Regions from separate parts of the Solibacillus sp. NPDC093137 genome, predicted to be linked through region 2. Evidence: riboswitches for the same ligand, from Rfam matches in the RefSeq annotation. Region 2 holds a riboswitch; the other holds the start of a gene.
What was found. A riboswitch is a leader RNA that binds a small molecule or an ion and turns the genes downstream of it on or off. The one in region 2 is predicted to bind glycine.
Positions count from the first base shown of each region.

Region 1: it holds a riboswitch for glycine, as region 2 does, so the genes downstream of both, ACQKN3_RS06325 (amino acid permease) here and gcvT (glycine cleavage system aminomethyltransferase GcvT) in region 2, are expected to answer to the same signal.

Region 1 covers NZ_JBNNVH010000001.1:1,231,684-1,237,139, reverse strand. Annotated here, with positions in the region: gene aspA (aspartate ammonia-lyase) at 1-1,381, opposite strand, end outside; gene ACQKN3_RS06330 (dehydrogenase) at 1,603-2,139, shown strand; glycine riboswitch at 2,460-2,539, shown strand; gene ACQKN3_RS06325 (amino acid permease) at 2,794-4,131, shown strand; gene ACQKN3_RS06320 (cobalamin-independent methionine synthase II family protein) at 4,230-5,384, opposite strand.
Region 2 covers NZ_JBNNVH010000001.1:459,400-464,855, forward strand. Annotated here, with positions in the region: gene ACQKN3_RS02260 (prepilin-type N-terminal cleavage/methylation domain-containing protein) at 1-423, shown strand, start outside; gene ACQKN3_RS02265 (type II secretion system protein) at 332-625, shown strand; gene comGF (competence type IV pilus minor pilin ComGF) at 622-1,077, shown strand; gene ACQKN3_RS02275 (shikimate kinase) at 1,387-1,899, shown strand; glycine riboswitch at 2,026-2,118, shown strand; glycine riboswitch at 2,122-2,231, shown strand; gene gcvT (glycine cleavage system aminomethyltransferase GcvT) at 2,392-3,501, shown strand; gene gcvPA (aminomethyl-transferring glycine dehydrogenase subunit GcvPA) at 3,605-4,951, shown strand; gene gcvPB (aminomethyl-transferring glycine dehydrogenase subunit GcvPB) at 4,944-5,456, shown strand, end outside.

The DNA.
Region 1 (5,456 bases), 770 kb from region 2:
CTGGTTGCGTTAATTCGAATGGATTTAAAATAATATCCAGCTGCTCAAGCGTGAAATAGTTGTACATTAAGCAAAGTTCGCGTACAGATTTGCCGCTATGCAGAGCTTCACGTGCAATTTGACTTGAACGTTCATAGCCTAAATGTGGGGCAAGTGCTGTAATTACACCGATTGAACGTTCAACAAAATCATGCAGGCGTGCTTCATTTGCTTCGATATGATCCAGGCAGTATTTTGTAAATACTGTGAAGCCGTTTGTCATAATTTCAATCGACTGTAGCAGATTAAATACTAAAACTGGTTCCATTACATTCAGCTCAAATTGTCCTGCCTCTGAAGCAAGTGAGATTGTTACATCGTTACCGATAACTTGGAAAGCAATTTGGTTAATGACTTCTGGCATAACCGGATTTACTTTACCTGGCATAATTGAAGAACCTGGTTGGCGTTCAGGTAAGCGAATTTCTGCAAATCCTGCTTTTGGACCTGATGCCATTAAGCGTAAGTCATTACAGATTTTAGACATATTCATCATTGCAATTTTTAACATTGATGAAACTTCCGCATACGTATCGGTATTTTGTGTACCGTCGATTAAATTGTCCACTTTTATGAATGGGAAGCCACTGTAAACCGCGATGTTTTCTACTGCCAATTTCATATATTCAGGGTCTGCATTCAGGCCTGTACCGATCGCAGTCGCACCGATATTGATTTGCAGCATTGTTTGCTGCGCTTTTTTGATTCGGTTAATATCACGAGAAACAACGGCAGCGTAGGCACCGAATTCCTGGCCCAAACGAACAGGTACAGCATCTTGTAAATGCGTACGACCCATTTTAACGATTGAATCGAATTCTACTGATTTTCTGATAAAGCTATCACGCATCATTTCCATCGCCATAATTAAATTATTTAACGTAGAAACTGTTGCAATATGAATAGCCGATGGGAATGCATCATTTGTTGACTGCGCCATATTGACATGGCTGTTAGGACTAATGATTGAATAAGTACCTTTTTCTTCCCCTAAAATTTCCAGTGCGCGGTTTGCAATTACTTCATTGGCATTCATGTTCATTGAAGTGCCTGCTCCGCCCTGAATTGGATCTACAACGAACTGGTCATGTAATAGTCCTGAAATAATGTCATCTGATGCTTGTGCAATTGCATTGGCAATTACTGGATCCAATTTGCCGATAGCGGCATTTGCAAGTGCCGAACTTTTCTTTACGATGGCAAATGCACGAATTAATTCAGGGTGCATTGTCATTTTAGTAATCGGGAAATTTTCTAATGCACGAGTTGTTTGAACGCCGTAATAAACGTCCTTTGGAATTTCTAATGTGCCTAAAAAGTCTTTTTCAATACGTGTACTCATTTGTACAAACCCTCCAAGAGAATGGTGTAATAGTTGGATAAACAACTACATTATACGCCATATAATAATAAAAGCTTACTTGCTGAATTATTAGTTTATTTAACGTTCTCACGTAAGCTTAAATTAACCAATATTAACAAATATAATGAGTGAAATTTCGTAACTTTTTGATTTTCTATACGACTAATTAGGAAAGGGATAAAGGGATGAGGTGATTGTCGATGAAGAAATGGTTAAGTTATATGTTGGTCGTGGGAATGATCTTGCTCCTTGCAGCATGTAATACGAAAGAAAACGAAACATCAACCGATTCAACTGAACCTGTGCAGGAAGAAAATAATGAAAATAAAGTAGAATATGAATTACTGTTTCATTTAGATTCGATACCTCCTGAGGTCGGTACGAGTATTTCAATCGTGCAGGAGGAAAAGCTTTATACTACTTGGGCCGATATTTTTGGTTTTGAGTCGGTTCCATCTGTCGATTTTGAAACAGAGGAAGTGCTGTTTGTCACAGGATATTCGGATGGCTGTGGAAGGGAAATTGAGAAAATCGAAAAAGATGAGGATCTTTTAGTCATTACCTTAAACTATCCGGAAGATATTCGCAGCGAGAAAGACATCGTCTGCACAGAAATTGCATTGGACAATACGTATGTTGTCAAAATGAAAAAGACTAACACCTCAAAAGGAAAGCTGATTGATATCAATCGAACAACATATGAAGAAGATTCAACGGTTCAGGAAAAATTGCAGTAAACGAATACAGTAATACGAGGGGCTACCAATTCCTCTATATGAATATTACACTGAAAATATCGAATTTTCGGTGTAATATTTTTTTGGTCATGAATTTTCTGCAAGAAGAAAACATTATGTTGGGAATAAGGTTAAATTGCTATTTACATAATAAACGACTCCGATTGTCCATTGTAAGACGGTCAAAAAATTGGTAGTATGATTATCGTACAATAATAGTATTGAACGCGAACTATAGGAAACTGGAAGATGCCAGGGACCTATAGGCAACTAATTGCATACATATCAAGCGTTGATCGTCGTGGATAAAACTACTGACGGGAGCAGTTTCTGGAGAGAGCGCGATAATCCGCGTCGCCGAAGGGTTCACAATCTCAGGCAAAAGGACAGAAGAGTAATGAGAGACGCTTTTCTTTAACATAGGGTGTATGAACATCCATTGTTTAATGAAAAGCCCTCGATAGATGTCACAGATTTTTTTAAATCTGGGCGCGATTTTGCAGAGGCGAAATCGATTATTCTTAGACACAGGGACTGGCATATTATCAGTCCCTGTTTTTATTCCAGAAAAATTTACTTGATGGACCGCGATGAAGTACTTATTATTTTGCGCTGTGTAAACAGACAAAATACTTATCCTTTGGAGGAATCGTTTTGGAACAACAAGAATTAAAGCGCGATCTGAAAAATCGCCACGTTCAGTTAATTGCGATTGGAGGAACGATCGGAACGGGGTTGTTTTTAGGGTCAGGTAAAGCGATCTCACTTGCAGGACCTTCTATTATCTTTGCATACTTAATCGTTGGAACCGCACTATTTTTCGTCATGCGTGCACTTGGCGAATTGCTTTTATCAAAAGGCGGCTATGCATCTTTTACTGAGTTCGCTACTGAATACTTAGGGGACTGGGCAGGCTATATTACAGGCTGGACATATTGGTTTTGCTGGATTATGACGGCAATGGCGGATATTATCGCTGTCGGCATGTACACGCAGTACTGGTTTGATATCCCGCAATGGGTACCGGCTATCGCATGTTTAGTAGTTTTACTTATTTTGAATTTATTGACGGTCAAACTGTTCGGAGAGCTGGAGTTTTGGTTTGCGTTAATTAAGATCATCACAATTGTTGCGTTGATCGCAATAGGTATTGTATTGCTGATTATTGGCTTTGAAACAGATACAGGCAAGGTTGCTGTATCAAATTTATGGGAGCATGGCGGATTATTCCCGAATGGGGCATTTGGATTTTTAATGGCGTTCCAAATGGTTGTCTTTGCATTCGTTGGTGTTGAATTAGTAGGGGTAGCAGCTGCTGAAACGGCAAACCCGCAAAAGAATATCCCATCTGCAATTAATAAAATTCCCGTTCGTATTCTGCTGTTTTATGTAGGAGCATTATTCGTAATTTTAACAATCAACCCTTGGGATACACTAAGCGCGTCAAGCTCACCATTCGTTCAGGTTTTCGCATTGGTAGGTATTCCGATTGCAGCAGGTTTGATTAACTTTGTTGTGCTGACATCAGCTGCTTCTGCAGGAAATAGCGGAATGTTCTCAACGAGTCGTATGCTGTTCAGTTTAAGTAGTAATAAACAAGCACCAAAAGCTTACGGTAAATTAAACAAAAATGCAGTGCCGCAAAATGGTCTGTTATTTTCTGCGGTTGTAGTATCGATTGGTGCATTGCTTAGCTATTTCATGCCGGACGATGCATTTAGTATCGTGACAACAATTAGTGCAATTTGTTTTATTTGGGTTTGGAGCATTATTCTGATTTCGCATATTATTTACAAAAAGCGTCATCCGGAATTACATAGATCTTCAATTTTCAAAGCACCTTTAACACCATTTATCAACTATTTAATATTGGCCTTCTTCTTGTTTTTACTAATCATTATGGCCATTTCCGAGTCTACGAGAACTTCACTGCTGTTAACACCGTTATGGTTTATACTGCTGTTTGTTCTTTATAAGGTTCGTAAAAGATAATTAGGCAAATCCAACATGTTATAAAAAACGGAAAACACGCAAATTCAAAGATACCGAGAATTTGCGTGTTTTTCATATTGAAAATTATATGTTTATATTTAACTCCAGTACTGCAGAGCAAGTTGCTGTCCTTGCTGAATTTTTGCCCATTGTTCAGCTTCTGTAAGTTCATTGCCGCCATCGCAGGAAGCGAAACCGCATTGGTGTGAAATGAACAAACGGTCTTTGTCGATAATTTTAGACGCTTCATCAAGCATTTTAATAATACGATCTTCATTATCTAAAGTATTCGTTTTAGAAGATAATAATCCTAATACAATTTCTACATTTGGTTTATCTTTGAAGACAGCCAGTGCTTCAATTGAACCAGCACGGTCATCATCCCACTCTAAGAAGAAGCGGTCATAATTTAGTTGCTTTAAGAAGAGGTTAGCAATTTTAATGTAAGAACCACCACCCATATTACGTGAGTCGTAGTTACCTCGGCAATTATGTGTCCACATTTTCAAGCCTAAACGATGGCCCACTTCAATAATTTGATTATTTATCCCAATAAATTCAGTTGCTAACGCTTGAACTTCTTCTTGATTAATTTGTTCGCCAGTAAATGGTGAATTCGGATTGTCGTCAGCAAAAAGTTGCCATAAGCAATCATCAAATTGTAAAATTTCACCACCAGCTGCTGCAAACTCTTCCACAAACTCTGTATAAGCTATTGCTAACGCTTGTTTTAATTCATGTTTTGTTTTATAAAATGCAGCTGGTCCGAAATTATCCGAAAAAGATAACTCACCTAAAATATGGGAAGGTGACGGGATACATAGTTTTGTTTGGTGATCGCCAGCACTTTTTTTCAGTTTTTTGTAGATTTCGATAAAATGATGGTTTTTCCCGCTTAGTTCCCCCGTAATGCGTAAACCGATGTCTTTGCGTGTTTCATAGTGAGAGTTTCCATCGAAATCTTTGAAGAAATAACCATGATCTGCAATATAGCGATCGAATCCTTCAATACCCCAGGCAAAATCTAAATGCCATAATGATTTCGAATGCTCGCCATCTGTCACAACCGTAATGTTATTTTCGATTTCTTTTTTTACAACTTCTTGAATAGAAGCGAGTTCAACTTGTTCGTAGCCTTCAAAATCTTTATAAAAAGGGTATGTAATATCATCACGTTGTTCAATTTGTTTTTTATACGTTAATAATTCATTTTTTCTTAATAGACTGCCTACAATTTGAAATTTTTCACACATGTTCATTTCCTCCTTGGTAATTCAACTTTTTTAAGTTGGATTTATCATACCATCGTGGAGTGGGATATTTGA
Region 2 (5,456 bases):
GATTATACAGAAAAACAGGTAATGAATCAAAATGAGATGTTAATACGCATGACACAATTGTTATCCATTGAGACCGGAACGTCCCATAGCTTTGAAATTATTAACTGTCACCGAATACAAGTAATGGATTGGACTACTTCTAATATTATTTACGACCAGCGAATAGCGCGGCCAATTGACATGTATTTATCCACTCCGCATAACCGGCTGTTATTTAATACGAGAGGAAATGTCCAGGCCTTTGGACGGCTAACGTATCATTTTGAGAATACAAGCCATCAATACTCTGTGAATATCGGCAAAGCCAGGATTTTGGAAAAGGAGGTTTTTAATGAGCCAGGAAGGACTAACTCTTGTAGAAACACTGTTAGCAGTCGTCATCTTATTTTTCCTTTCGTCGACAATCATTCCGCTCACATTTAATATGCAACAGCAAATAGCTATACAAAAAGTACAAGCTCATGCTGCAGAAGTAGCTTTTATAGGAGCGCTGAAATATAAAAGATTTGGACAATCCGCCGGAGTTCAACACATTGACGGGGTTCAGTTTCAATGGAATTACGATGGGTACCAAGTATGTGTCCATTATGACAACAATGAAAAAGAAGAGGAACTGTGTATATGAAATTGTGGCAAATATTTAATGAGCGGGGTTTTACACTACTGGAAAGCTTGTTTCAGTTAACCGTATTTGTACTTTTTACCGCAATAAGCCTGCTTATCCTTATATGGGTTCGGGATCTTCAACAGCTTGAGACGATGAAAGATGAGGTGAACTGGGAATTGTTCGTTTATGATCTTCATCAATACAATATGAATTCAGCATCTGGGATGGTGCTCAGCTCTGGTATGCTGCAACTGGAAATATCAAATGACCCCGAGGAGCGTTTGTTTGTTTTTGATAAATCAGAACAGCATTTGCGTAAAAGGTCGAATAAAGGGGGAAATGAAATTATGCTGCCTTTTGTTGAGAAATGGGAGTTGGCGGTGGATGAAAATGATGTGAATATGAGGGTAGTGATGAAAAATGGAACAAAGCGAGAAAGAGACCTCGTGTTACCATTGCCTCCAAAATGAGAAGGGTGCATTATTTTTGCTGGCTGTATTTTTATTGTTCATAGTTTCCGGAGCTGCTGTTTTCTTTACAAATGCATATTTTGCGCAAATAAAAGTATATAATTCATTGGAATCTATTTACGTTCGTGCTACGATAAATATACTAAATTTACCTTAAAGTTCGACTTCTTTTTGCAAAGTCGAAAAAATGTCGCATAATGCGATTTTGTTTGACCTAAAAATATTTCTGTTTAAGTAGCAAAATAGAAACGAAAGAATAGGTAGAGGCGTAATTGATTAAGTAGTCCGTAATAGAAGAAGGTGAACAGCATGCGTAAAATTTATTTAGTAGGATTTATGGGGTGCGGAAAAAGTGCGATTGGAAGACGTTTAAGTTTTTTCTTGAAAATGCCGTATTACGATATGGATCATGAAATTGTACGACAACAGGGTATGACAATTCCTGAAATTTTCGAGAAATACGGCGAAGCACACTTCCGAAAAATCGAGACGGAATTTTTAAAGAACTTTCGTGATGAAGCATGCATTATCGCTACAGGCGGTGGGGTAGCCGTAAATGAAGAAAACAGGAGAATTATGCGCCAGACAGGGCTTGTATTTTTTCTTGATGCAAAATTTGAAGATATTTATATGCGTATTCGGAATGACAAAAACCGTCCCATTGTTCAATCATCAACGGAGCAAGAATTGGAAAATCTGTATCACCAACGCAGAAAGAATTATCGACTAGCTGGCCATATACAAGTACTGACAGCCGGGAGAACGTTAAGACAAATTGTTGAGTACATCGGCTTTCAAGTGAAACGTCTTAAAGGCGAATGATCACTGGATAATTGCACTTAATGTTCGTATTTTGAATAAAATTAAAAAAAGATTGCGTTTGCATTATATTCAATGTTAGGATATTGCTAAGAAGAGCAATAACATGAAGTAAATAATCTAACGCGGATGATGGTACGGGGAGAGAACGTGATGTCACGTCGCCGAAGGAGCAAATAGCTATGCTATGAATCTCTCAGGCAAAAAGACTCGTATTGGACGCAACTCTGGAGAGTGCTGTAATCAGCTATTGTTGCGAACAGCCACCAACGGGGAAAGCCTAAATTGTGATAGTGGATCAAATTTGGGTGTAACTTTCAGGTGCAAGGACAGAGAATCTCGGTAAAGGGGATTCGTCTGTCTTTTTTTGTGGAGAAATCGGCTTTTAATATTCTGATGATTCTAATAAAAAGATAGATTTACACTTTGATAGGTGTAATGTTGTTTCCCCTTACAAAGCAAAATGAACATACATAACTAAAGGAGGAAATGAACATGACAAATGAATTAAAGCTAAAGCGCACACCACTTTTTGATGAATATGCAAAGTATGGTGGAAAAACAGTTGATTTTGGCGGCTGGGAATTACCGGTACAATTTTCTTCGATTAAAGAGGAGCATGATGCGGTTCGTAACCGTGCAGGACTTTTTGATGTATCCCATATGGGGGAAATTATCGTAGAAGGTCCGAATGCACTAGTTTATCTACAAAAGATGCTTTCCAACGATATTTCTAAAATTGCAGTTGGCGGCGCACAATACAGTGCACTATGTTATGAAGATGGCGGTGTTGTTGACGATTTACTGACATACCGTTTGGAAGATAACCGTTATTTACTATGTGTTAATGCAGCGAATATTGAAAAGGACTTTGAATGGTTACAGCAGCATGTCGAAGGGGATGTCAAAGTGACAAATGTGTCAGATGACTATGCTCAAATCGCATTGCAAGGACCATTATCTCAGGAAGTTCTGCAAACATTAACAGCAACAGATTTAACGGCAATTAAATATTTTAAATTCCAGGACAATGTGGATGTAGGCGGTCATTCGGTTCTAGTTTCTCGCTCTGGCTATACAGGTGAAGACGGATTTGAAATTTACGGGACACCAGCAGCGATTGTCGATCTATGGAACAAAATTTTGGAAGCAGGAAAAGACAAAGGTGTAGTAGCGGCCGGTTTAGGAGCACGTGATACACTTCGCTTTGAAGCTTGCTTACCATTATATGGCCAAGAGATTTCAAAAGAGATTTCACCATTGGAAGCGGGAATTGGCTTTGCGGTGAAATTGGCAAAGGATCCGCAATTTATCGGTCAGCAAGCATTAATTGACCAAAAAGAAAATGGCCTAACACGTAAATCTGTAGGCATCGAGATGATTGATAAAGGTATTCCCCGCCATGGCTATAAAGTATTTAAAGATGGTGAAGAGATTGGTTTTGTAACTACAGGAACTCAGTCACCAATGACAAAGCGCAATATCGGCTTAGCTTTAATTGACGCAAAATTCACAGAAGTTGGAACTGAATTAGAAATTGAAGTACGAAAAAATAGAGCAAAAGCAGTTGTTGTAGAAACTCCATTTTACAAGCGTGCAAAATAAAATGAAACTTCAATCAGTGGGGGTCTTCATCCCCTAGATTGGTAGTTGAACCAAGCTTACTACCCGTTAATACGGGATAAAACTTTTGAAAAGAGGGTTAACAATGAAACATCGTTATTTACCAATGACGGAACAAGATAAACAAGAAATGTTAGACCGTATCGGGGTTGCGACAATTGATGAGCTTTTCGAGGATATTCCTGAGAAAGTTCGCTTCCAAGGAAGCTACAATATTAAACCTGCCAAGTCAGAAGCCGCTTTAATGAAGGAACTGGCACAACTTGCTTCAAAAAATAAAGATACAGCAAGCAATGTATCGTTTTTAGGTGCAGGTGTATACAACCACTATAAACCGGTAATTGTTGATCACGTTATTTCACGTTCGGAGTTCTATACAGCATACACGCCATATCAGCCGGAAATTTCACAAGGTGAACTTCAAGCGATTTTTGAGTTCCAAACGATGATCGCAGAACTGACAGGCATGGATATTGCAAACTCTTCTATGTATGATGGCGGTACGGCATTGGCAGAAGCAGGTATGCTTGCTGCAGGTCATACACGTCGCGGAAAGTTACTTGTTTCAGGAGCTGTACATCCGGAGTATCAAGATGTTGTGAAAATGTATGCTACAGGACAATCAATAGAAGTCGTTACAATTCCTGCAAAAGACGGTGTGACAGACATCGAAGCACTAAAAGGCCTGATCGATGACCAAACAGCCGGCGTAATCGTTCAATATCCGAACTTCTTTGGTCAAGTTGAAAACCTGCAGCCGCTTGCAGACATTACACATGACGCAAAAGGATTGTTTATCGTATCTGCGAACCCGTTAGCTCTTGGCGTTTTAACACCACCAGGAAAATTAGGCGCAGATATTACAGTTGGGGATGCACAAGTATTCGGAATTGCTGAAGCGTTCGGTGGTCCACACTGTGGCTATTTCGCCGTAACGAATAAATTAATGCGTAAAGTACCTGGCCGTCTTGTTGGGGAAACAGTAGACCAAGAGGGTCGCCGTGGTTATGTATTAACATTACAAGCGCGTGAGCAGCACATCCGTCGCGACAAAGCGACATCTAATATTTGTTCTAACCAGGCATTGCTTGCACTTGCTTCTTCAGTAGCAATGACAGCTCTTGGAAAGCAAGGTATGCAGGAAATGGCGAAACAAAATATCGTGAAGACACGCTTTGCTAAAAATGCCTTTGAAGCAGCTGGTTTTGAAGTTGTTTATCAAGGCGCACACTTCAACGAAATCGTCGTTAAGACAAATCATAATGTGACAGAGCTAAACAAAGCATTAATCGAAAAAGGCATTATCGGCGGTTTTGACTTAGGTCGTGTTTATCCTGAATTAAAAAATCATGCACTCATTGCTGTTACGGAAATCCGTACAAAAGAAGAAATCGAGCAATTAGTTGCAGAAATGGGGGCTTACAATGCATAACGAAAACCAAACACTCATTTTCGAAATTACAAAACCAGGTCGTGTCGGCTACAACTTAGAGCCATTGGATGTTCCTGATTTTGATTTAGAAGAACTTCTGCCGAAAGAGTTAGTACGTCAAGAAGCGGCTGAACTGCCGGAAGTTGCAGAATTAGATATTATGCGTCACTATACAGCACTTTCAAAACGTAACCATGGTGTGGATTCAGGGTTCTATCCACTTGGTTCATGTACGATGAAGTACAATCCGAAAGTCAATGAAACAGTTGCACGTTACGCTGGTTTTGCCCATGTTCACCCATTACAGGATGAGTCGACAGTACAAGGTGCAATGGAATTATTATATGATCTGCAGACATCACTTCAGGAAATTACGGGTATGGATGAAGTAACATTACAACCGGCAGCAGGCGCACATGGTGAATGGACAGCATTAATGATGATCCGTGCATTCCATGAGGCAAATGGTGAAGGTCACCGTAACAAAGTAATAGTACCGGACTCA